Linked DNA regions of Variovorax paradoxus. The protein of the gene in region 2 interacts with the protein of the main gene of each other region in a pairwise test. Links are inferred from orthologs where the notes say so. Each region holds a gene or a part of one and is shown on either strand. Other genes may lie near its edges. The genes, in order: QFZ42_RS00540 and glmS.

What was found.
Region 1: the proteins of glmS (region 2) and QFZ42_RS00540 interact in binary tests that used the Escherichia coli proteins (3 or more experiments, as listed by UniProt). The link is inferred for Variovorax paradoxus from one-to-one orthologs.

What each region holds. Positions count from the first base shown.
Region 1 is NZ_JAUSXG010000001.1:107,248-117,863, forward strand. What follows is about bases 3,859-6,838. They hold QFZ42_RS00540 (phosphatase PAP2/dual specificity phosphatase family protein), read right to left. Parts: upstream 6,038-6,838; coding sequence 4,679-6,037; downstream 3,859-4,678. Other genes in these bases: QFZ42_RS00530 (lysophospholipid acyltransferase family protein), read right to left, coding at 3,859-4,195; QFZ42_RS00535 (hypothetical protein), read right to left, coding at 4,246-4,686; QFZ42_RS00545 (bifunctional alpha/beta hydrolase/class I SAM-dependent methyltransferase), read right to left, coding at 6,057-6,838. In the rest of the region: QFZ42_RS00505 (PhoH family protein), read right to left, coding at 1-728; Holliday junction branch migration protein RuvA, read left to right, coding at 749-1,321; QFZ42_RS00515 (hypothetical protein), read left to right, coding at 1,331-1,942; QFZ42_RS00520 (YdeI/OmpD-associated family protein), read right to left, coding at 1,957-2,586; QFZ42_RS00525 (phosphatidate cytidylyltransferase), read right to left, coding at 2,574-3,527; more of QFZ42_RS00530, read right to left, coding at 3,524-3,858; more of QFZ42_RS00545, read right to left, coding at 6,839-7,826; QFZ42_RS00550 (CDP-alcohol phosphatidyltransferase family protein), read right to left, coding at 7,885-8,487; Holliday junction branch migration DNA helicase RuvB, read left to right, coding at 8,572-9,636; CDF family Co(II)/Ni(II) efflux transporter DmeF, read left to right, coding at 9,642-10,586.
Region 2 is NZ_JAUSXG010000001.1:4,229,142-4,239,766, reverse strand. Bases 3,771-6,759 are described here. They hold glmS (glutamine--fructose-6-phosphate transaminase (isomerizing)), read left to right. Parts: upstream 3,771-4,319; coding sequence 4,320-6,200; downstream 6,201-6,759. Other genes in these bases: QFZ42_RS20340 (LysR family transcriptional regulator), read right to left, coding at 6,449-6,759; QFZ42_RS20350 (Lrp/AsnC family transcriptional regulator), read right to left, coding at 3,771-4,181. Outside these bases: QFZ42_RS20365 (sensor domain-containing diguanylate cyclase), read right to left, coding at 1-1,264; QFZ42_RS20360 (DUF6279 family lipoprotein), read right to left, coding at 1,361-2,248; bifunctional UDP-N-acetylglucosamine diphosphorylase/glucosamine-1-phosphate N-acetyltransferase GlmU, read left to right, coding at 2,247-3,683; more of QFZ42_RS20350, read right to left, coding at 3,699-3,770; more of QFZ42_RS20340, read right to left, coding at 6,760-7,306; QFZ42_RS20335 (tautomerase family protein), read left to right, coding at 7,390-7,767; QFZ42_RS20330 (winged helix-turn-helix transcriptional regulator), read right to left, coding at 8,033-8,398; QFZ42_RS20325 (SDR family NAD(P)-dependent oxidoreductase), read left to right, coding at 8,508-9,242; QFZ42_RS20320 (NADPH-dependent F420 reductase), read left to right, coding at 9,260-9,862; QFZ42_RS20315 (aldehyde dehydrogenase family protein), read left to right, coding at 10,326-10,625. UniProt on the Escherichia coli protein: Catalyzes the first step in hexosamine metabolism, converting fructose-6P into glucosamine-6P using glutamine as a nitrogen source.

The DNA.
Region 1 (10,616 bases), 4.1 Mb from region 2 along the record:
AACATCTTCATCTGCTCGACCGTGGTGTTCTGCGCCTCGTCGAGGATCACGAAGGCGTTGTTCAGCGTGCGCCCGCGCATGAAGGCCAGCGGTGCAATTTCGAGCGCGTTGCGCTCGAAGGCCTTTTGCACCTTCTCGTAGCCCATGAGATCGTAGAGCGCGTCGTACAGCGGACGCAGGTACGGGTCGACCTTCTGCGTCAGGTCGCCCGGCAGAAAGCCGAGCCGCTCGCCGGCTTCCACTGCCGGTCGCGTGAGCACGATGCGCTGCACCGCCGCGCGCTCCAGCGCATCGACCGCGCAAGCCACCGCCAGGTACGTCTTGCCGGTGCCGGCCGGGCCGATGCCGAAGGTGATGTCGTGCTTGGCGATGTTGTCCAGATACAGCGCCTGCGTGGGCGTGCGCGCGCGCAGGTCGGCGCGGCGGGTGACGAGCATGGCCGCATCCTCGTCGCCGTCGATCATGGAGCCGTCGCCCGCGAGCGTGAGCTGCACCACGGCTGGGTCGATCGGCCGCTGGGCAATTTCGTACAGCGCCTGCAGCACGTCCATCGCCCGCTGCGCGGAGGCCTTGGGACCATCGACCTTGAATTGCTCGTGGCGGTGCGCGATCTTCACGCCCAGGGCCTCTTCGATGCGGCGCAGGTGCGCATCCAGCGGTCCGCACAGGTGGCCGAGGCGCGAGTTGTTGGGGGGAGCAAAGGTGTGTCGCAGAATCACGCCGGACATTTCAAGGAAAAAGGGCACCCATGATAGGCAAACTCACCGGCGTATTGGCCGAACGCAACCCACCGCAAGTGGTGGTGGACTGCAACGGCGTCGGCTACGAGGTCGATGTGCCGATGAGCACGTTCTACAACCTGCCCGGCACCGGAGAGCGCGTTTCGCTGCTCACGCACTTCGTGGTGCGCGAGGACGCGCAGATTCTCTACGGTTTCGGCACCGCCGAGGAGCGTGCGGCTTTTCGGCAACTCATCAAGATCACCGGCGTGGGGCCGCGCACGGCGCTTGGCCTGCTTTCGGGCATGAGCGTGGGCGAACTGTCGCAGGCCATCACCACGCAGGAGCTCGGCCGGCTCGTGAAGATTCCCGGCATCGGCAAGAAGACCGCCGAGCGGCTGTTGCTGGAACTTAAGGGCAAGCTGGGCGCCGACATCGGCCTGCCCGCGCATGCAGCTTCGGACGCGCAGGCCGACATCCTGCAGGCGCTGGTCGCACTGGGCTACAGCGACAAGGAAGCCGCGTTGGCGCTCAAGGCGTTGCCGAAGGATGCGACGGTGAGCGAGGGGATCAAGCTGGCGCTGAAGGCGCTGGCGAAATGATGGCAAGCCATGCCGAACTGCGATTTCTACGCAACACCTGAAGATCACGAAGACGTGCTCTCATGGCTGTTCGCCGAAGACAGCTGCGACGTCTACGAGCATTACTCGGCTTTCGAGCAACCGCTGAAACGCTTTCGTTCCGCCGCCGAGGTGCTGGCGCGGTTCCAACGGCCTCCTGGTGAGCCGCCGTGCCAAGCGGTTCTTCTGAGCCTTTACGTGCGAGGGGCCGGTCCGGCTTTCGTGCCGCGCCACATTGCGCTGAATCCGCAGGCCTGCGGTGGCGCCGCCTTCAGGTACAGCGCCAGCGGGTGGGGCATGGTGCAGTTGCACCTGCATGCGCCGGTCATCGACAAGGTGCGGCTGGACAATTCACACACGAACCACAACACCCTGTTGCGAGCGCAGACCTGGTCCGCCACGTTCCCCGAGGACGGTCCTGTCGAGGCATGGGATTTCGCGAGGATCACATCCTTCTCCTCCCGGCTGAATCGCCAAATACGCAAACGCGGCGTGGCCAAACTGAGAGGCTACGTACTGCATCCTGGGGCGCTCGCGCTGTGGGAGCTTGGGGTCGCGATGGGGCCCTTCAAGCCGGGCATCCACGCGTTGCAGAAGGTTTAGGCGTGGCAGTCGTCTCAGGGGTGGATCTTCTCGCCCTTGGCCAGCATTTCCACGAACTGCGCAATACGCCGCGCCCGGGTCTCGGCCTTCTTCGCACCCTGCGTTCGGAACAGCACCGCGTAGCGGTTGCGCGAGTCGAGCTTGGCGAAGAAGACGGCGGCCTTGGAATTCGCGTCGAGCGCGGCCTGCAGGTCGGGCGGCACGGTGGCGATGCTTTGGGCATCGTAGGCCGCCTCCCAGCGGCCGTCGGTGCGAGCACGCTCGACTTCGGCCAGGCCGGCTGGCTGCATGTGGCCTTCTTCGATCAGCCTCAATGTCTTGTCGCGGTTGATCTTCGACCAGGTGCTGCGCGGCGTGCGAGGGGTGAAGCGCTGCAGGAAGTGCTTGTCGTCTTCCGCCTTGCGCTGCCCGTCGATCCAGCCGTAGCACAGCGCAACCTCGAGCGCCTCGGCGTGGTTGACCGATGCAATGCCGCTGCTCTTCTTGGCCATTCGCAGCCACACGCCGGCCGCGTCGGCGTGATGGCGCTTCAGCCAACGCTCCCACGCGGCGGCGGTGGTGCAATCGACGGGCGTGTCATGCGGCACGCGCTCGGCCGCCGCCGCTTTTGTTGCGCTTGTGCGCGCCGTGCTCACGGCACCCACCAGTAGCGCAGCGCGTGAAAGTAGATCGGCGCCGCGAAGATCACCGAGTCGAGCCGGTCGAGCATGCCGCCGTGGCCTTCGATCATCGAACCCCAATCCTTCACGCCGCGGTCGCGCTTGATGGCCGACATCACGAGTCCGCCGAAGAAGCCCATGAGGCAAATGGTGAGCGCCATCAGCGCCGCCTGCCAGGGATTGAACGGTGTTGCCCAGTAGAGCGCCGCGCCCAGTGCGGTGGCGCTCGCCACGCCGCCGACCAGGCCTTCCCAGGTCTTGGAGGGCGAGAGTTCGGGCGCCACCTTGCGCTTGCCGAAGAGCTTGCCCCAGACGTACTGCAGCACGTCGCTGCCCTGCACCACGATCACCAGAAAAGCGATCAGCAGCAGGTTGCGGCCTTCGAAGCCGGGGATCTGCAGCGTGAGCAGCGCGGGCACGTGGCTGATGCAGAACACGCAGATCATCAGGCCCCACTGGATCTTCGAAGTGCGTTCCAGGAAGCGCTGCGTGTCGCCGCCCACGGCCGCGAGTATGGGCAGCACGAGAAAGGCGTAGACCGGAATGAAGATCGAATAGAGCCCGTACCAATCGATCCACACCAGGAAATACTGCACCGGCAGCCCGATGTAGAACGCCGCCGCAATCGCATGATGGTCGCCGCGCCGCGTGTAGGCCAGGCTGATGAACTCGCGCAGCGCGTAGAACGAGATCAAATAGAACAGCACGATCACGCCGCCCTTGCCGAAGGCGAAGGCAAGGCCGATCACCGCCACCATCACCCACCACGCATTGACGCGCGCGTTGAGGTTGTCGATCACCGAATGGGGCTGGCCTTGCGCCACGCGCCATTTGAGCGCTGCGCCGATGGCCGAGGCAAGAATCAGCACGCCGGCGACGCCACCGAACAATTGCAGCGTGGTCTGGGTGGAGGGCGAGATGTTCATGGCGTCGTCGTTGCTTTTTCTTGTTCTGGCACCCGGTCGTATTCGGGGCGCAGGTCGAGCATGGCGGCGCGTGCGCGCGCAAGAAAGCTGCTCTTGTCTTCGCCTTCGGCCAGCGTGATCGGCGCGCCGAAGCGAACCGTGCAGGCGAGCGGAATCGGCACCAAGGTGCCCTTGGGCAGCACGCGCTTCAGGTTCTCGATCCACACCGGCACCAGCCGCACGTTGGGGCAGGCGCGCGCGAGGTGATAGAGGCCGCTCTTGAGCGGCAGAAGGATCTCGTCGCCCGTATTGCGGGTGCCCTCGGGGAACATGATGAGCGAATCGCCGCCCTCCAGCGCCTCCTTCATCTGGTCGACCGGGTTCCCACCCTGGCCCGAGCCGTCGCGCCGGATCATCAGCGCGTTGAACACGTCGGCGCCGATGAACTGGCGCATCTTGGAGGCCATCCAGTAGTCCTGCCCGGCCACCGGCCGCGTCAGCGCGCGCAGATCGGGCGGCAGCGTGGCCCACAGCAGCACGAAGTCGCCGTGGCTCGTGTGATTGGCGAAGTACAGCGTCTGCTCGGCCTTGGGCGTGGTGCCGCTCCAGATGGCGCGCACGCCGGTCAGGAGGCCGGCTGCGCCGATGATCAGCTTGCCCGCGACGACGGCAAGCGCGCGGCGCAGCACCGTACTTTCGGGCCGGCCGGTTTCCCTGTTATTTTGATCTTCTTCTTCGGTCACGTGAGGTCCTGGGTCATCAAGGCAAGGAGAAACATGGCGCTCTGGCAGGCGATCACGACGGCATGGCGCTGCATGAGCTGGCGGGTGCCCTGCACGCGGTCGTCGAGCGGCCGGGCTGCTTTCGTTGCCGGTGCATTGCGCAGGCCGAGCCGGTCGAGCGCGGTGTCGAGCGCATTCAGCGACGGGATGGCGCCGCGCGCCAGATCGTCGAACAGCGCCTGGTCGAGCTGCAGCCTGAATGCGAAATAGCGCTCGAGCGTGCCCAGCACCACCACTGCGCCAAAACTCATGGCGGCCGTGACCGAGAGCGATCGCACCGTGAGCGCGAGCACCAGCGCCGCAATGCACATGAGCGCGAAGCCCCAGGCCGCCAGCACCGCCGCGGCGCGAAGCAGCCCGGCCAGCGCCGCACAGGTGGCGCGTTCGTTGTCAGTCATGGGGCGGCACTCCGGCAGCGGCGGTGCCCAGCGGCTCGAGTGAAATCCGCCACGCGGGTCGCAGCACGATCTGCGGGCGCGCAAGGCGCACCGTGTCTTCGGCTTGCGCGAGGCCGCCCGATGCGCCGTAGCGCCCCAGCCACGCGATGGTCGCCGCGGCGCTGCGCGAGAAGCCCAGCGCGCAGCACACCCACACCGGCGCGCCGGCGGCATCGAGGCGCTGTCCTTCGATGACGGCGGCCGCGCGTTGCAACCGCACGGTCGGCGGCACGGTCAGGTCGAGGATCGGCACGCAGCGCGCGTGCGGCACGCCCGCGGGCGTCTGCAACTCGGCGCACAGGCTCACGATCCGTGGCCGTCCGGCGGCGATCCATTCGGCCTGGGTCGGCAGGCGTCCGAGGCGCAGGCCCGGCACCACTTCGACCGACGCCGGCAGCCTGCGCGTCCAGAGCCAGGCATTGAGGGCCGCGCCGAGTCGATAGGGCGCAAACAGCCAGCGCGCCGCCCAGCCCATGCGGCCTTGAGTGTTCATCTGGAAGCCGCGCGCACCGAAGCCGATGTAGTTGAGCGCCACCAGCGCCACCAGCGCCAGCGAGGCCGCGGGCCAAGCGAGCCACAGCCACATGCCGCCGCCGTACAAAGCCGCCGCAAGAAACACGGCCGCACCGGCGGCGTAGAAGCTGGCGAGCTTCCAGCGCTGCGCATCGCGCGTGCATTGCCAGGCGCCCGGCATCGACACCGTGCGCTCCAGCGGCCACAGCCAGACGCAGAAGATTCCGAGCAGCGCCCCGGTCGGAATGTCGATGAAGTGGTGCTGCCAGGTCGTGAGCACCGAGGCGCAGATGGCGAACGCCCACACATGCAGCACCAGCTTCGCCCACAGCGCGCGCAGGAACTGGCGGTACCAGTCCCACAGGATCACCGCCAGCGCGATATGCAGCGAAGGTGCCTGGTTGTAGGGCTGGTCGAAGCCGCGCAGCGCGTTGAACAAGAACGCCGGCGCGCCCTCGACCGCCGGCTGCCCGAAGCTGAAATGCAGCGGCCAGACGACGAAGCAGGCGCAGGCGACGAGCGTGGCGCTCACGAGCCGCAGCGCATGCCGGTCGAGCGTGTGCTTGCTGCGCGCGAGAAAGAGCGAGAGCGCGTAGAAGACATTGATGGTCCAGTACGGAAAGATCGTCCAGGCCCAGAACGGCACCTGCCGCTCCCACGCGAAAGCCATCGAGGGCACTTGCGCGAGCGTGGTGGCCCACCAGTTGGCGAGCCCGTAGGTCGCGTAGAACAACGGCCCCAGGAACACCAGCCATGCGGCGGCCCGCTTCCATGGACGCTGTGCCAGCCAGTGTTTCATAGGGCGCCGAGCCTGCCGGTCACCCGACCCTCACCGCGAGCGAGACGGTGAAGATGCCCCATTCGTCGACGCGCTGGTCGATCTTGCGGAAGCCCGCCTCCTCCACCAGCTGGTCCATCTCGGCCTGCGTGCGGCGGCGCATCACCCAGGCTTCGCCCTGGCGGTGGCTGGTGAGCGCGCGCGCAATCATCTCGAGTTGCGGATGCCAGGGCTGGCCGGTGTAGACCAGGTAGCCGCGGTCTTCGACCGCGTCGCCCACGCCTGCGAGCGAACGCTGCACCATCTCGTTGTCGGGGAAGAGCTCGTACAGGCCCGACACTACGGCCAGTGTGGGCCGCGGCGTCACGCTGGCCAGGCTGATGCGGTCGAAGGCGTCGGCCTGCACGAACTGGGCGACCTCTTCCAGGCCCTTCTCGGCGATCAGCGCGCGGCCGTCGCGCACGTTGATGCCGCTGTAGTCGCGCAGCAGGATCGAGCTGGCCTTGACCGGGCTCGCAGCCACCGCGTCGAGCACATAGCGGCCATGGCCGGCCGCGATGTCCATCACGCGCACCTCGCGGTGCATCTCGGCCAGGCGCTCCATGGCGATGCGGATCAGCTCCTCGACATGGATCTTGCGCTGCCGGATGCCGCGCCAGCCGATCGAGTTCAGGTAGGTCTTGTCGATGGACCGGCCGAGCGCACCCTTGCCCTGCGGCTCGTTGCGGTAGACGTAGTCGAGCGTGCTGCCCGAATCGAAGCCGGTGTCGTGTCCCAGCTTCACGCCGCTCGACAGCTTGCCGCCGACGCGCAGGCTGCCGCGCGTCAAGGCCCAGTAGGCGCCGCGCGGCGAGAGCGGCGCCAGGGGCTCGGCCAGCGCACGCGACTCATCGGCGGTGTTGCCGCTCAGGTGCGCGGCGCGCAGGTCGACCGGTACCGGCGGCTGGTCGAACAGCTGCAGGATGAAGTCGCGAATCGACCGCACCGCCGGCGCCCGGTCCTTCTCGCCCAACGTGTCGTGGAAAAAGCCCGGCAGCTCCAGCTTGGTCTTGATGGCGCTGCCCAGCCGTTCGAAGAACTGGTGCTGCGGCTTGTGGTGCACCACCCAGTCGGCGCCCGAGATCAGCAACTGCACCGGCAGCGTGATCGCGTTGGCATCGGCCACCACGCGGTCGGCCGCTTCGTAGAGGCCCAGCAGGATGTTCACCGCGATGGGCCGCGAGATCAGCGGATCGCTTTCGTAGCTCGCAATGCGCTCGGGGTCATGCGTGAGGAACTTCGCCTTCACATAGCTGTTGACGAAGAACAGGCCGCGCAGCTTGTGCATGAGCCCGAGCCCCGCGCGCGCAAACGGCACGTAGAGCTTGACCTTGAACGCCGGCGAGGCCAGCGTGAGCCCGCGCACCTTGGGCGCGTAGTCGTGCGCCCAGGTGGAGACCAGCACGGCCCCCACGCTCTGCGCGATGACGTGGATGTCGTGCTCCGCCACGCCGTGCGCGCTGCCGATGTGCTGCACGAAGGTCTGCACGTCGCGCACCGACGTGGCAAAGCTCGGGCTGTAGCCGCGCTGGCCCGGCGAGCGGCCGTGGCCGCGCGCGTCCCAGGCGAAGAAGTCGAAGTCGGGCAGGTCGAGTTCGTCGACCAGGTGCGCCATGCGCGCGCCGTGCTCGTGGCCGCGGTGGAACAGCACGATCGCGCCGCGGCGCGTGGCCCCCGTGGCCGGCCAGTGCCGGTAGAACAGCGATTCGCCGTCGTGCGTGCGGAACTGGCGCTCTTGCGGAGTGCGCTGGTGGGTGATTGTGTCGGTCATCGAATCCCTGTCGTTATTTCTTTGTTCGTTGTTCGTTGTTCGTTGTTCGTGGATGGGTTCACACGGCTTCGGCCAGTGCGCGGCGGATGCGGTTGACCACCGTCCAGGCCACCAGCACGGCGAGAAGAGGCATCAGCCAGGCCGTCCAGCCCGGCAGCGGCCACCCCAGTGCCACGTAGAGGCCGAGCGCGCCGAACACGAAGGCGCGGTCGCTCTTGCCGAGCGGCCCGTCGTAGCGGCGCGAGGCCCCGACCGTGGGGCCGAGTGCGCCCGCGAATTCGCTCAGGCCCGCGAGCACGATCACCGTGCCGACCCAGAACGGGCTGAACGGCTGCACCAGCGCAAACGGCAGGTACAGCGCGGCATCGGACACCACATCGGTCAGTTCATTGAGGAAGGCGCCGAGCTTGCTTTGCTGCCCGTGCTCGCGCGCCAGCATGCCGTCGATGGCGTTGAACGCCATGCGAATGAACATCCAGGCCGGAATGAGCGCGAAAGCCGCGAGCGACGGAGCCGCGAAGAAAAGCCAGAGCCCGAGTGCCACCGACACCAGGCACGCGGCCAGCGTGACCTGGTTGGCGGTGATGCCCACGGCGTGCAGGCGCCCGACGAGCGGCCGCAGCAGCCCCTGGAACCGAGGTTTCAGTTCGTAGATCGACACCCTTGGCTTCCCCTCGTTTGTTATATGGCCGAAGCATTCTGCCAGTGAGCAGGCACTAAACTCACAAACGCAAAACCCTCTCCCATGACCATTCAGACCGACGATTTCGCGCCCGCTCCCCCCCGCGTGGTGTCCGCCGCCCCCGCTTCGCCCCATGAAGAGGCGATCGAGCGTGCGTTGCGCCCCAAGCTGCTCGACGAATACGTCGGCCAGGCCAAGGTGCGCGAGCAGCTCGAAATCTTCATCGGCGCGGCGCGCAAGCGCAAGGAAGCGCTCGACCACGTGCTGCTGTTCGGGCCGCCCGGCCTTGGAAAGACCACGCTGTCGCACATCATCGCGGCCGAACTGGGCGTGAACCTGCGCCAGACCTCCGGCCCGGTGCTCGAGAAGCCCAAGGACCTGGCGGCCCTGCTGACCAACCTCGAGCCCAACGATGTGCTCTTCATCGACGAGATCCATCGGCTGAGCCCGGTGGTCGAGGAAATCCTCTATCCCGCGCTGGAGGACTACCAGATCGACATCATGATCGGCGAGGGGCCCGCGGCGCGCAGCATCAAGCTCGACCTGCAGCCCTTCACGCTGGTGGGCGCCACCACCCGCGCCGGCATGCTGACCAACCCGCTGCGCGACCGCTTCGGCATCGTCGCGCGGCTGGAGTTCTACACGCCCGAGGAACTGGCGCTCATCGTGCGGCGCAGCGCCGGCCTGCTGAAGGTGGAAACCGACGAAGCCGGCGGTTTCGAGATTGCGCGCCGTTCGCGCGGCACGCCCCGCATCGCCAACCGCCTGCTGCGCCGCGTGCGCGACTACGCCGAGGTGAAGGGCAACGGCCGCATCACCGAAGACATTGCGCACAAGGCGCTCGCGATGCTCGACGTGGATCCGCAGGGCTTCGACCTGATGGACCGCAAGCTGCTCGAAGCCGTGATCCACCGCTTCGACGGCGGCCCGGTGGGCCTGGACAACGTGGCGGCCAGTATCGGCGAGGAGCCGGGCACCATCGAAGACGTGATCGAGCCCTACCTCATTCAGCAGGGCTACCTGCAGCGCACCCCGCGCGGGCGCATCGCCACGCTGGCGGCCTATCGCCACCTGGGCGTGACGCCGCCTTCGAGCCGCTCGGATGGACAAGACCTTTTCGGAATCTGAAACCCATGCACACCCATGACCTGAGTGCCTGGCAGCACGACCATCACTTCGGCGCCGGCAACGAATCGGCCGAGCGCAGCACCCGCCTCGTGATGTGGATCACCCTCGCCGCGATGGTGGTCGAGATCGGCGCCGGCTGGTGGTTCAACTCCATGGCGCTCCTGGCCGACGGTTGGCACATGAGCTCGCATGCGCTGGCCATCGGCCTGAGCGCCTTTGCCTATGCGGCGGCGCGGCGCTATGCGCACGATCCGCGCTTTGCCTTCGGCACCTGGAAGATCGAAGTGCTGGGCGGCTTCGCGAGCGCGCTGATGCTGCTGGGCGTGGCGGCCTGGATGGTGGTGGGTTCCATCGAACGGCTTCTCTCGCCTTCGGCCATTCACTACCGCGAAGCCGTGGCGGTGGCCGTGCTCGGACTGGTGGTCAACCTGGTCTGCGCGCGGCTGCTCGGGTCGGCTCACCATTACGGGCATGGACACGACCATGGTCACGGCCACGATCATGGCCACGCGCACGGCCACGACCTGAATCTGCGCTCCGCCTACCTGCACGTGGTGGCCGATGCCGCCACCTCGGTGCTGGCGATCGCCGCGCTGCTCGGCGGCTGGTTCTTCGGCTGGTCCTGGCTCGACCCGATGATGGGCATCGTCGGTGCGGTGCTGGTGTCGGTGTGGGCCAAGGGGCTGCTCAAGGAAACCGGCAAGGTGCTGCTCGACCGCGAGATGGACCATCCCGTCACAGCCGAAATCCGCGAAGGCGTGGAGACCACGCTGGCCGATTCGGAAACCCGCGTGGCCGACCTGCATGTGTGGCGCGTGGGCCGCGAGGCGTACGCCTGTGCGCTCACGGTGGTGACGCATTCACCCACGCTGTCGGCCGACGAGGTGCGGGCCTGCTTCTCGATGCACGAGGAAATCCGCCACTCGACGGTGGAAATCCAGCGCTGCTAAGGACGCCCCCGAAGCGCCTTCGGCGCCTCC
Region 2 (10,625 bases):
CCTCTCCGCCGTACCGGGCGGCCAGGTCCCCCGGGCGCCGGGTTGCGAGGCCGGCGACGGTGCGGCCGATCGCCTGCAGGCACTTGTCGCCTGCCGCGTGGCCGTAGATGTCGTTGTACTGCTTGAAGCAATCCACATCCATCATGATCAAGGCCAGGGTGCTCGCGTTGCGTACCGCGCGGCTGAATTCGCTGTCGAGCGACAGGTCGAACTGCCTTCGATTCGCCAGCCCGGTGAGGCCGTCCTCCATGGCGAGCGCGTTGAGGGTATGGTTCAACTGCTCCAGCGCGTCGCGCGCCTGCCGCAGCTTGTCCTCCGATTGGGCCCGCAGTTCCATCTGCTTGACCAGGCGCCATCCCACGAAACCGATGATCGACGCCAGAAGAAGCACGTCGCCGGTATGCCAGAGCGTCTCCTGCCACCAGGCGGCCAGGATTTCATCTTCGGACAAGGCCGCCGCGACGAACAGCGGATAGTTGTCCAGGCGCCGAAAGCTGCTCAGGCGCTTCACGCCGTCTTGTGACGACTGGAGAAGGGCAGTCCCGACCGGCCGCTGGGCGGCGTAGGAGCGGAAAAGTTCGGTTTCCAGCATGTTGGTGCCAACTGCGTCGGGGCTGTATGGCCGGCGCGTCATCAGCGTTCCGCTCTCGAGCACCAGCGAAACAGTGCCAGCCTGACCGATGTCGAGGCTGTTGTAGAACTTCATGAAAAAGTCGATGTCGACGGTCGCAAGCGCCACCCCCGCGAAGCTGCCATCCGCATGGTTGATGCGCCGTGAGACGGGCACGAGCAGCTCGCCACTGGTTCGGCTCTTCACCGGAATGCCGATGTGCGGTCCGCGGTCCTCGTGCGTGCGATGGAAGACGAAGTACTCCCTCTCCGCATTGTTGAGGTTCTGTGGCTTTGTCCGTCGGGAATTCGCGACCCAGTTGCCGTCTTCGTCGTAGATGTGCAGGCCGTCGAGCTGCGGGAATTCGTCGACCTGCGTGGCGAGCACCTTGCGAAGCCGCTCCACGGCAGCCGGGCCGGTTCCGTCATGTTCGACGCGTTCGACGATGCCGAGCAACGCGGAATCGGCCGCCTCGATGGTGTCGTCCGCCTGCTGTGCCATGGCACGCGCGAGGTTCGACGTTGCAACGCGCATCTGCTGGAGCTGGGCCGAACGCGCGTACCAGCTGTTCCAGCAGTCGATCGCCACGAGGGCACAGCAGACAGCGGCAACGAAGGCCGTCGTGCGAAAGGTGAGGGAGGGTCGTTGGAACACCAGGTGCTGACGGAGCAGTAAGCCATGAAGCTCTTTGTCGTACTTTGACACATGTCCATGGGGATTGACAGCCGTTTTCGCACCCCCTGAGGGCATTCAGCGCACCGCGACCAGCTGCCGAAGATCGTCCTGGTAGGCCTGGAGCCGGCGCACCGCCTGCTCGCGCTGGCTCGTGCTGGTGCTGTTGTGCAATGCCGCCAGGTTGCTGCAGCCTTCCCGCAGCAGGGCTTGCTGATGTTCGCGCCAGAGGCCCGGCGGAGGTTCGGCGACACGCATCACGTAGGCATGGATGGCTGCACGCGCTTCTTCCGCCGGTGGCTTGGCGACGTTGAAGCCGCGCAGCAACGCCAGCGCCTCCTGCTGCCGCTGGCGGCGCTCGGCGTCGGCCATTCGCGGATCGAACACCGATTGCGCGACCTGCCGCCGCACCAGGTCGCGCTGCTGCGGCGCCAGCCGGCCATAGAAATCTTCCAGCCGATCGAGGAACTTCTCGTAGCGTTTCTCCTGGACGTGGGTGGCGCTGCGGTCGAGCCATTCCTTGCGGTACTCGGCATTGTTCTTTGCGTACTTGCGCTCGAGCTGCTGTAGCTGCGCGTCGGTGAGGCTCAGCGCCAGCTCGGTGCCGGCCGGCTCCGCGTGTTCGACCGCCGCCAGCAGGCGCTCGCGGATCTGGTCCGCCATGCGGCAGGCCTCGGCCGCGGTCACGTCGCTCGGCGCGAGGGCCTGCGCTTCCTGCAGCACGCCGAGCACCCGGGGCAGCTCGTTCTGCCGGTGCCAACTCAGCAGGTGCGCGAGTTCGTCGCGCACCTTGGGCGTTTGCGAGTCGTCGAAGTCGAGGTAGGCGTCGAGCCACCAATAGCTCAGTTCGGGAAGGTTGTTGTAGGCCAGCTTGACCGTGCTGCATGCGGCGAGCGCGGCGGCCACCAGCAGCACACCGATAATCCGCGCCAACTTGGCGCAACGCATTCGGGTAGAAAGAGGCATGAATCAGATTCCGCAAGACAACCAGGGACCGGTCGACGTGGTCATCATGGCGGCCGGCAAGGGCACGCGCATGAAAAGCAGGCTGCCCAAAGTGTTGCATCGTTTGGCCGGGCGTGCACTGCTCGCGCACGTGACCGACACCGCCGCGCGCATCGGCGCCCGCCATGTGGTGGTGGTCACCGGCCATGGCGCGGCCGAGGTCGAGGCGGCGATGTCCGCCGGCAACGCCATCGGCGGCGCGCTGCAGTTTGCGCGCCAGGAGCCGCAGCTCGGTACCGGCCATGCGGTGCAGCAGGCGGTTCCGCTGTTGCCCGACGACGGCACGGTGCTGGTGCTGTCGGGCGATGTGCCGTTGATCGGCGAGGAAACGCTGCGCGCGCTGATTGCCGCGAGCGCCGGCCAGCGCCTCGCGCTGCTGACCATCGAGTTCGACGACCCGGCGGGTTATGGCCGCATCGTCCGCGCCGCAGGGCAGGAGGGCGCCGGTGAAGTCACGGCCATCGTCGAGCAGAAAGACGCCACCGAGGCGCAGCGCGAAATCCGCGAAATCTACAGCGGCATGATGGCCGTGCCCGCCAACCTGCTCAAGGGCTGGCTCGCCCGGCTGGACAACCGCAACGCGCAGGGCGAGTACTACCTGACCGACATCGTCAAGCTGGCCGCCGCCGACGGCGTGCCGGTGGTGGCGCATGTCACGGCCGATGCCCTGCAGGTGGCCGGCGTCAACAGCCCCGCGCAACTGGCGGCGCTCGAGCGTGCGTGGCAATCGAGGCAGGCCGATGCGCTGATGGCGCAAGGCGTGCGGCTCGCCGATCCGGCGCGGTTCGATTTGCGCGGCACGCTGGCCTGCGAGGCCGACGTCGAGATCGACGTCAACTGCGTCTTCGAAGGCTCGGTGTTCCTCGGCGAAGGCGTGCGCATCGGCGCCAACTGCGTGATTGCCAATGCGCGCATCGAAGCGGGCGCGGTGATTCACCCCTTCACTCACATCGAGGGCGAGAAGGCCGGCGTGACCGTCGGCGAAAAGTCGCTCATCGGTCCCTTCGCGCGGCTGCGGCCCGGTGCGCAACTGGGCGCCGAGGTGCACATCGGCAATTTCGTCGAGGTCAAGAACTCGACCCTGGCCGACGGCGCCAAGGCCAACCACCTGGCCTACCTGGGCGATGCCAGCGTGGGTCAGCGTGTCAATTACGGCGCGGGCAGCATCACCGCCAATTACGACGGCGCGAACAAGCACCGCACCGTCATCGAGGACGACGTGCACGTGGGCAGCAACTGCGTGCTCGTGGCGCCGATCACCATCGGCGCGGGTGGCACCATCGGAGGCGGATCGACCGTGAACAAGTCGACCGAGCCTGGCGCGCTGACCGTGGCGCGGAGCAAGGCGGTGAGCTTTCCCAACTGGAAGCGGCCGCAGAAAAAACCCAGGGCCTGAGACCGCTTCGCGGTTTCATCCCAGCGGCACGCCGGGCTCGAACTTGGCGCGTTTCAGGCTGAAGAAGGCCTTGACGTTGCGCACGTTCGCGTCGGCATTGAAAAGCCGCTGCGCGAGGGCGCCATAGCCCGGCATGTCGCGCGCAGCCACCACCAGCACGAAGTCCGGGCCCGGCGAGACGCGCCAGCATTGCTGCACGGCGTCGTCGGCGATCACGCGGGCTTCGAAGGCATCGAGCGCCGCCGCGTCTTGCCGGTCGAGCGAGATTTCGACCACCGCCTGCAAGCCGTGGCCCAGCACCGTGGCCAGCCGGTCGGGCGAGAGCAGCGCCACCTGGCGTTCGATGAGCCCCTCCTGCCGCAGGCGCTGTACGCGACGCAGGCAGGTGGGTGGCGAAATTCCCGCGTCGGCAGCCAGCCGCTGATTGGTTTGCGAGGCATCGCGCTGGAGCGCATCGAGCAGGCGGAGATCTATTGCATCCAGGGAGATTGGTTCCATATATGGGGGAATTATGGAATAAAAATCCAAATCCCCCGTGCGGTGAAATAAAAAATCGTAATGTCGTAGATTTCGAATGCATATTTCCCCGGGGCCTGCCTACCATCAGCCTTCCCTCTTCACCAAAGGCAGCTCACCATGTGTGGCATCGTCGGCGCAGCATCCCATCGCAATATCGTTCCAGTCCTGGTTCAAGGCCTGCAGCGGCTCGAATACCGCGGGTATGACTCCTGCGGTGTCGCGGTTCATGCGGGCGGCCTCACCCGTGCGCGCACCACGTCCCGCGTGGCGGACCTTGTCGCGCAGGTGCGCGAAGACCATGTCGAAGGTCTGACCGGCATTGCCCACACCCGTTGGGCCACGCACGGCGCGCCCGCGGTGCACAACGCGCACCCGCACTTCAGCCACGGCCCCGGCGCCGATGCGCAAGGCGCGCGGCCCGGGCGCATCGCGCTGGTGCACAACGGCATCATCGAAAACCACGAGCCTTTGCGCGCGGCCCTCGAAGCCAAGGGCTACGTGTTCGAGAGCCAGACCGACACCGAGGTCATCGCCCACCTTGTCGACAGCCTCTACAACGGCGACCTGTTCGAAGCCGTGAAGGCCGCCGTGCTGCAGTTGCACGGTGCCTACGCCATTGCCGTGATCTCTCGCGATGAGCCGCAGCGAGTGGTCGGCGCACGCGCCGGCTCGCCGCTGATCCTCGGCGTGGGCAAGGAGGGCGGCGAGAACTTTCTTGCGAGCGATGCCATGGCGCTGGCCGGCGTGACCGACCAGATCGTCTACCTCGAAGAAGGCGACGTGGTCGACGTGCAGCCCGGCAAGTACTGGATCGTCGACCGCAGCCACAAGCCAGCGCAGCGCCAGGTGCGCACCGTGCAGGCGCACAGCGGCGCGGCCGAGCTCGGCCCTTACCGCCACTACATGCAGAAAGAAATTTTCGAGCAGCCGCGCGCCATTGGCGACACGCTCGAAGGCGTGGCCGGCATCGTGCCCGAGCTGTTCGACGGCATCGGGCAGGACGGCGCCACCGGCGCCAGCGCGCACCGCGTGTTCAAGGACATCGACAAGATCCTCATCCTCGCCTGCGGCACCAGCTACTACAGCGGCTGCACCGCCAAGTACTGGCTCGAGGGCATCGCGAAGATATCGACGCAGGTCGAGATCGCAAGCGAATACCGTTATCGCGATTCGGTGCCCGACCCGAAGACGCTCGTCGTCACCATCAGCCAGTCGGGCGAAACCGCCGACACGCTGGCCGCGCTCAAGCATGCACGCTTGCTCGGCATGGAACAGACGCTGACCATCTGCAACGTGGCCACCAGCGCGATGGTGCGCGAATGCAAGCTCGCCTACATCACGCGCGCCGGTGTGGAAATTGGCGTGGCATCGACCAAGGCCTTCACCACGCAGCTGGCCGGGCTGTTCCTGCTGACGCTCGCCATCGCCCAGAGCAAGGGCCGCCTGAGCGAGGCCGACGAGGCGCGCTACCTGAAGGAGATGCGCCACCTGCCCGTGGCGCTGCAATCGGTGCTCGCGCTCGAGCCGCAGATCATCGGCTGGGCCGAAGACTTCGCGCGCAAGGACAACGCGCTGTTCCTCGGCCGCGGGCTGCACTATCCGATTGCGCTTGAAGGCGCACTCAAGCTCAAGGAAGTGACATACATCCACGCCGAGGCCTACGCCGCCGGCGAACTCAAGCACGGGCCGCTCGCGCTGGTCACCAGCGAGATGCCCGTGGTGGCCGTGGCGCCGAACGACACCCTGCTCGAAAAGCTCAAGAGCAACCTGCAGGAAGTGCGCGCGCGCGGCGGCGTGCTCTACGTGCTGGCCGACGGCGACACCAAGATCAAGGGCAGCGAGGGCCTGCACGTGATCCGCATGCCCGAGCACTACGGTGCGCTGTCACCAATCCTGCACGTGGTTCCGCTGCAATTGCTGGCGTACCACACGGCGTGTGCGCGCGGGACCGATGTGGACAAGCCGCGCAATCTTGCGAAGAGCGTGACGGTGGAGTGAGGCGGGGCTGCGGCCCTTGTTTACGGTTCCGGAATTTGCCGAAGTTCGTGCGGAAATCGTCGAACGCTAGGGTCGAGACACTCATAGTCGCCATATGACCGTGCTGGATTGAAAATCCGTCTACCCTCCCAGTCGTCATGGCGGCTCGCGGCCCATGACCGGACATTCGCCCAGTCCACTGTAGTGCACGAAGGCAATCGGACGTTCGGCCCGCCTCGATCATTTCCTTGCTCAAACTGGCGCATGGATTAGCTTCTCGCCACGCTCCTAAACGCCGCAGAAAGTGCGTCCACGGCATCCCGCGGTCGACCCTCCCGGACCCTGGAGTGCAGCAGAACAGGCAAGCGTGGCAAGTCGGGTAGACCTAGTTTGGGGCCCACGTCGACGCAGCCCAAGGGCAGCATGCGCGGCGCTAACGCCGCGACCCCCAGTCCGGCCGTCACCGCCGCCGCAACGGCTGCGACGCCGCCCCCCACAAAAACCTCAGTCCACGGGATGCCAGCCGCATCCAGGAGCTGCCCCGCCAGCGCGCGCACCCCGCAGGGCTCTGCCATCGTGGCCAGCGGCAATGGCTCACCCCCGCGGTGCTGCCAGCCCGCCGCTGCGAACCAACCGAAGCGCTCCTCTGTCAGAACCTCCCCGTCGGTCCGTCCGGCATGCAGCCGGACGATGACTGCATCGAGTTCCCGTCGGTAGAAGCTCTGGAGCAGATCGCCCGACGAGCCGATCCGGATATCGATCAGCAGCTGCGAGTCTTGCGCGTTCATACGGGCGATCAGCGCGGGCAATTCCGGTCCCGCCACGTGGTCGCTGATGCCGATGGTCAGACGCTGACGGGCGCTCGCAAAGGCCACCAGCGCGCGATCGTGGACCGCCAGGAGTTCTCGGGCATGTCCAAGGAACGCGGCACCCCGCGCCGACAGCTCCACGTGCCGGGGTGTTCGCTCCAGAAGCCGGCAGCCCAACCTGTCTTCAAGACGTTTCAGTTTTTGGCTGATTCCTGCCTGCGTGGTCTGCATGACTTCGGCAGCGCGCGTGAAGCTGCCCAATTCGGTGATGCGAACGAAAGCCTGAACAGCGTCGAGATCCAGAGGGCGGTAGATCATTACGAAAGATTGTTATTGAGATAAGTATCAATAGCAAATCAAAATACATAACATCCGTTGTTCCAACATGACCCGGAGTAGCGATGCCGATCATTCACATCTCGATGCGCGCGGGAAAGCCAGAGGCTTACCGGCAGGCGATCTTCGACAGCCTCTATCGCGCCTTGCGTGACGCGTTGAACGTGCCGCATGACGATCAGTTCATGACGATCACCGAGCACGACGCCGCCAACTTCCGATATGGAGAGGCCTTTGGAGTCGCGCGCAGCGACGATCTCCTCTACATCCAAATCACGGTTTTCAACACGCGCACCGCTCAGCAGAAGAAGGCACTGTTCCAGCGCATCGCGCAGTTGCTGGCCGACAATCCAGGGATACGCCCGGAGGACGTGTTCGTGACCATTGCTGATGCGCCCAAAGAGAACTGGTCCGTCGGGCAGGGGTTGGCGCAATTTGCCTGAGGAACGGCTGCTTTCGGGCGGGAGCGATGTCTGTAACGGGCCCGGCCCGCTCCCCACATTCCACTCGCTCTCAAGCAGACGGCTGGGCCGGCAAAGGACTTGTAGTCGAAGCTCGACTGGACATCGAGAAGAAAAAAACGCGGAACTTGGAACCCTCGGTGCTGTTCAGCTTTCGCAGCTCCAACCCGGGTTCATTCATTCGGGCGAAGAAGCCGGCTCCCGCGAACGCGGAGGTCGTCCGACTCGGCGGTTCTTCAGCATCCCGCTAGGGCAAAGTGTCGCGGTGGGCAAAGATGCTTGCCATTTCCGCCGCGTTTTCGGTTCCCCATGTGCACAGCGGGATGATCGCGTCGGCGAGGCTGCGACCGAGCGGGGTCAGCGCATAGTCCACACGCGGTGGCACTTCCTTGTAATCGGTCCGCGCCAGCACGCGATTCGCCTCCAGATCCTTCAATTGCTGGATCAGCACCTTGTCGCTGACGCCTTGGACCAAGCGCTTGAGCTCACCGTAGCGCTTCGGGCCGTCGCGCAGGAAAAACAGGACCAGTGGTTTCCACCTCCCGGAGATGATGCGGAGCGTGGCGTTAAGCCCGCAGCCGGTATCGCAGATTTCAGAGGAGGGTGTCGTCATTCTTGGTGCTTACCTAAAAGTGCATACTTGTCGTTAGGTTATCAGAACTCCATACTTGTTCTCAAGCAGTTCACTGCCTCCGAACAACTCCCAACCATGGATTCATGACATGACCAGACTGAATGGAAAGACCGCCGTGATCACCGGCGGCGCGACCGGCATCGGCCTCGCCGCGGCAAAGCGCTTCATCGAGGAAGGCGCTTTCGTCTTCATCTTCGGCCGCCGGCAGGAAGCGCTCGACGCCGCTGTGGCCGACCTCGGGCCCAGTGCCCGTGCGGTGAAGGGCTCGGTCTCCGATCCGTCCGACCTGGACCGTCTCTACGCGGCGGTAAAGGCCGAGCGCGGAACCCTCGACATCGTCTTCGCCAATGCCGGGGCGGGAAGCCCGCTTCCACTCGGCAAGATCACCGCCCAGCACATCGACGAAACCTTCGACACCAATGTGAAGGGGACGATCTTCACGGTTCAGCAGGCGCTGCCGCTGATGGGCCAGGGCGCATCGATCATCCTGACCGGATCGAGCGCCGGCACCACGGGTGCTCCGGCAATGAGCGCCTACAGCGCGAGCAAGGCGGCAGTGCGCAATCTCGCGCGGTCCTGGGCAGAGGACCTGAAGGGCACCGGCATCCGCGTCAACGTGCTGTCACCGGGGGCGACGGCGACCGAGCTCGCGAAGGCAGCGCTAGGGGAGGAGGGCCAGAAGGTTTACGCCTCGATGACTCCGCTTCAGCGCATGGCTGATCCGGCAGAGATTGGGTCGGCGGCTGCCTTTCTCGCGTCGTCGGACAGCAGCTTCATGACGGCCAGCGAGCTCGCCGTCGACGGCGGACTGGCGCAACTCTGACAAACCGAAGCAGAGATATGACCTACGCAATTATCGGCTTCGGCAAGCTCGGCCAGGCTCTGGCCAAGGCGTTTGCCCGCAAAGGCATCGAAGTATCCGTTGCGACCACACGCGACCCGGAAAGCTTTGCATCCGCCGCCGCCGCGATCGGACCCACGATCCTTCCAAAAAAACTGGTGGAAGCCGTCAAGGCGGACATCGTCTTTTTGGCTGTTCGTTTCGAGTCGCACCCGGACGTCGCGAAGGCGCTGTCGACCTGGAAGGGAAAGACCATCATCGATGTGACCAATGCCTACGGCGTGTCGCCAGAGGAACTGGGAGGACAACCTTCTTCCCAGGTTGTCGCGCAGGCCTTCACCGGTGCACGACTGGTCAAGGGATTCAACCATTTGATCGCTGCGGTCCTTGACCAGGATCCGAACGTACATGGTGGCAGAAGAGTCGTGTTCCTCGCGAGCGACGACGATGGCGCCGCAGTTGAGATCGGTGCGCTTGCGGAAAATCTCGGTTTCTCGCCGGTCAAACTTGGCGGGCTTTCGGATGGTGGACTGCTTGTGCAGGCGCGCGGAAATAGCTGGGGCCAACTGATCTTCAAGGACTTGGTCAAGTTCGAGGGATGAATCGTGATCGCGAATTTCGATGCGATCCTGCCTCGTGGACAAAGGGCAACCACAGTTTGACTCTGTAGCTCCCTGGCGATAGAAGTCGCGAGGTAACGGTTGTGCAACGAGAGCTCGGGCTCTGCAGGTATGGCCTACCGCCAAGGCTTGCTCGCGCGCCAGCGCTGAACTGCACACGTGAGGCTGCTGCTGCGGGCGTCTTCAACCCGTCCGCTGCGAAAGCCCCTGACATATGCACGACCGCATGATCTGCTTTTAGCAACGCGCACAACCGCAGCCTGCTTTGTGCAAGACCCTCATTGCAGCACCAGCGAGAAGGGCACGCGGCCTAAACTTTTGGACATCCAAAGGCCCGACCTCAGCCCATCATGACGCACCCCGCCGCATTGCCACGCATCCGTTTTGCCACGCTTTCATGGGTGGCAATGAACAACCCTGACGTGGTTTCCGAAGGGTCGACGCCATGAGCTCCTCGATCGTCGAGCACCTCGGGCGCGCTGGCCGCCTGCATCGCATATTTGTCGACGGCGAGTGGGTCATGCCCCAAGCGCAAGCCCGCAGCGCCGTCGTCGACCCGTCGACCGAGGAGCCTGTCGCGGAGATCGCACTGGGCAGTGCAAGCGATGTCGCAACAGCCGTGGTCGCGGCGCGGCGCGCATTCGCCGCCTGGTCCGTGAGTTCCGCTCAGAGCCGGGCTTTGCTTCTCGATCGCATCCACGCGCTGATCCTCGAGCGCGCCGAACTCTTCGCTCAGGCGATCTCG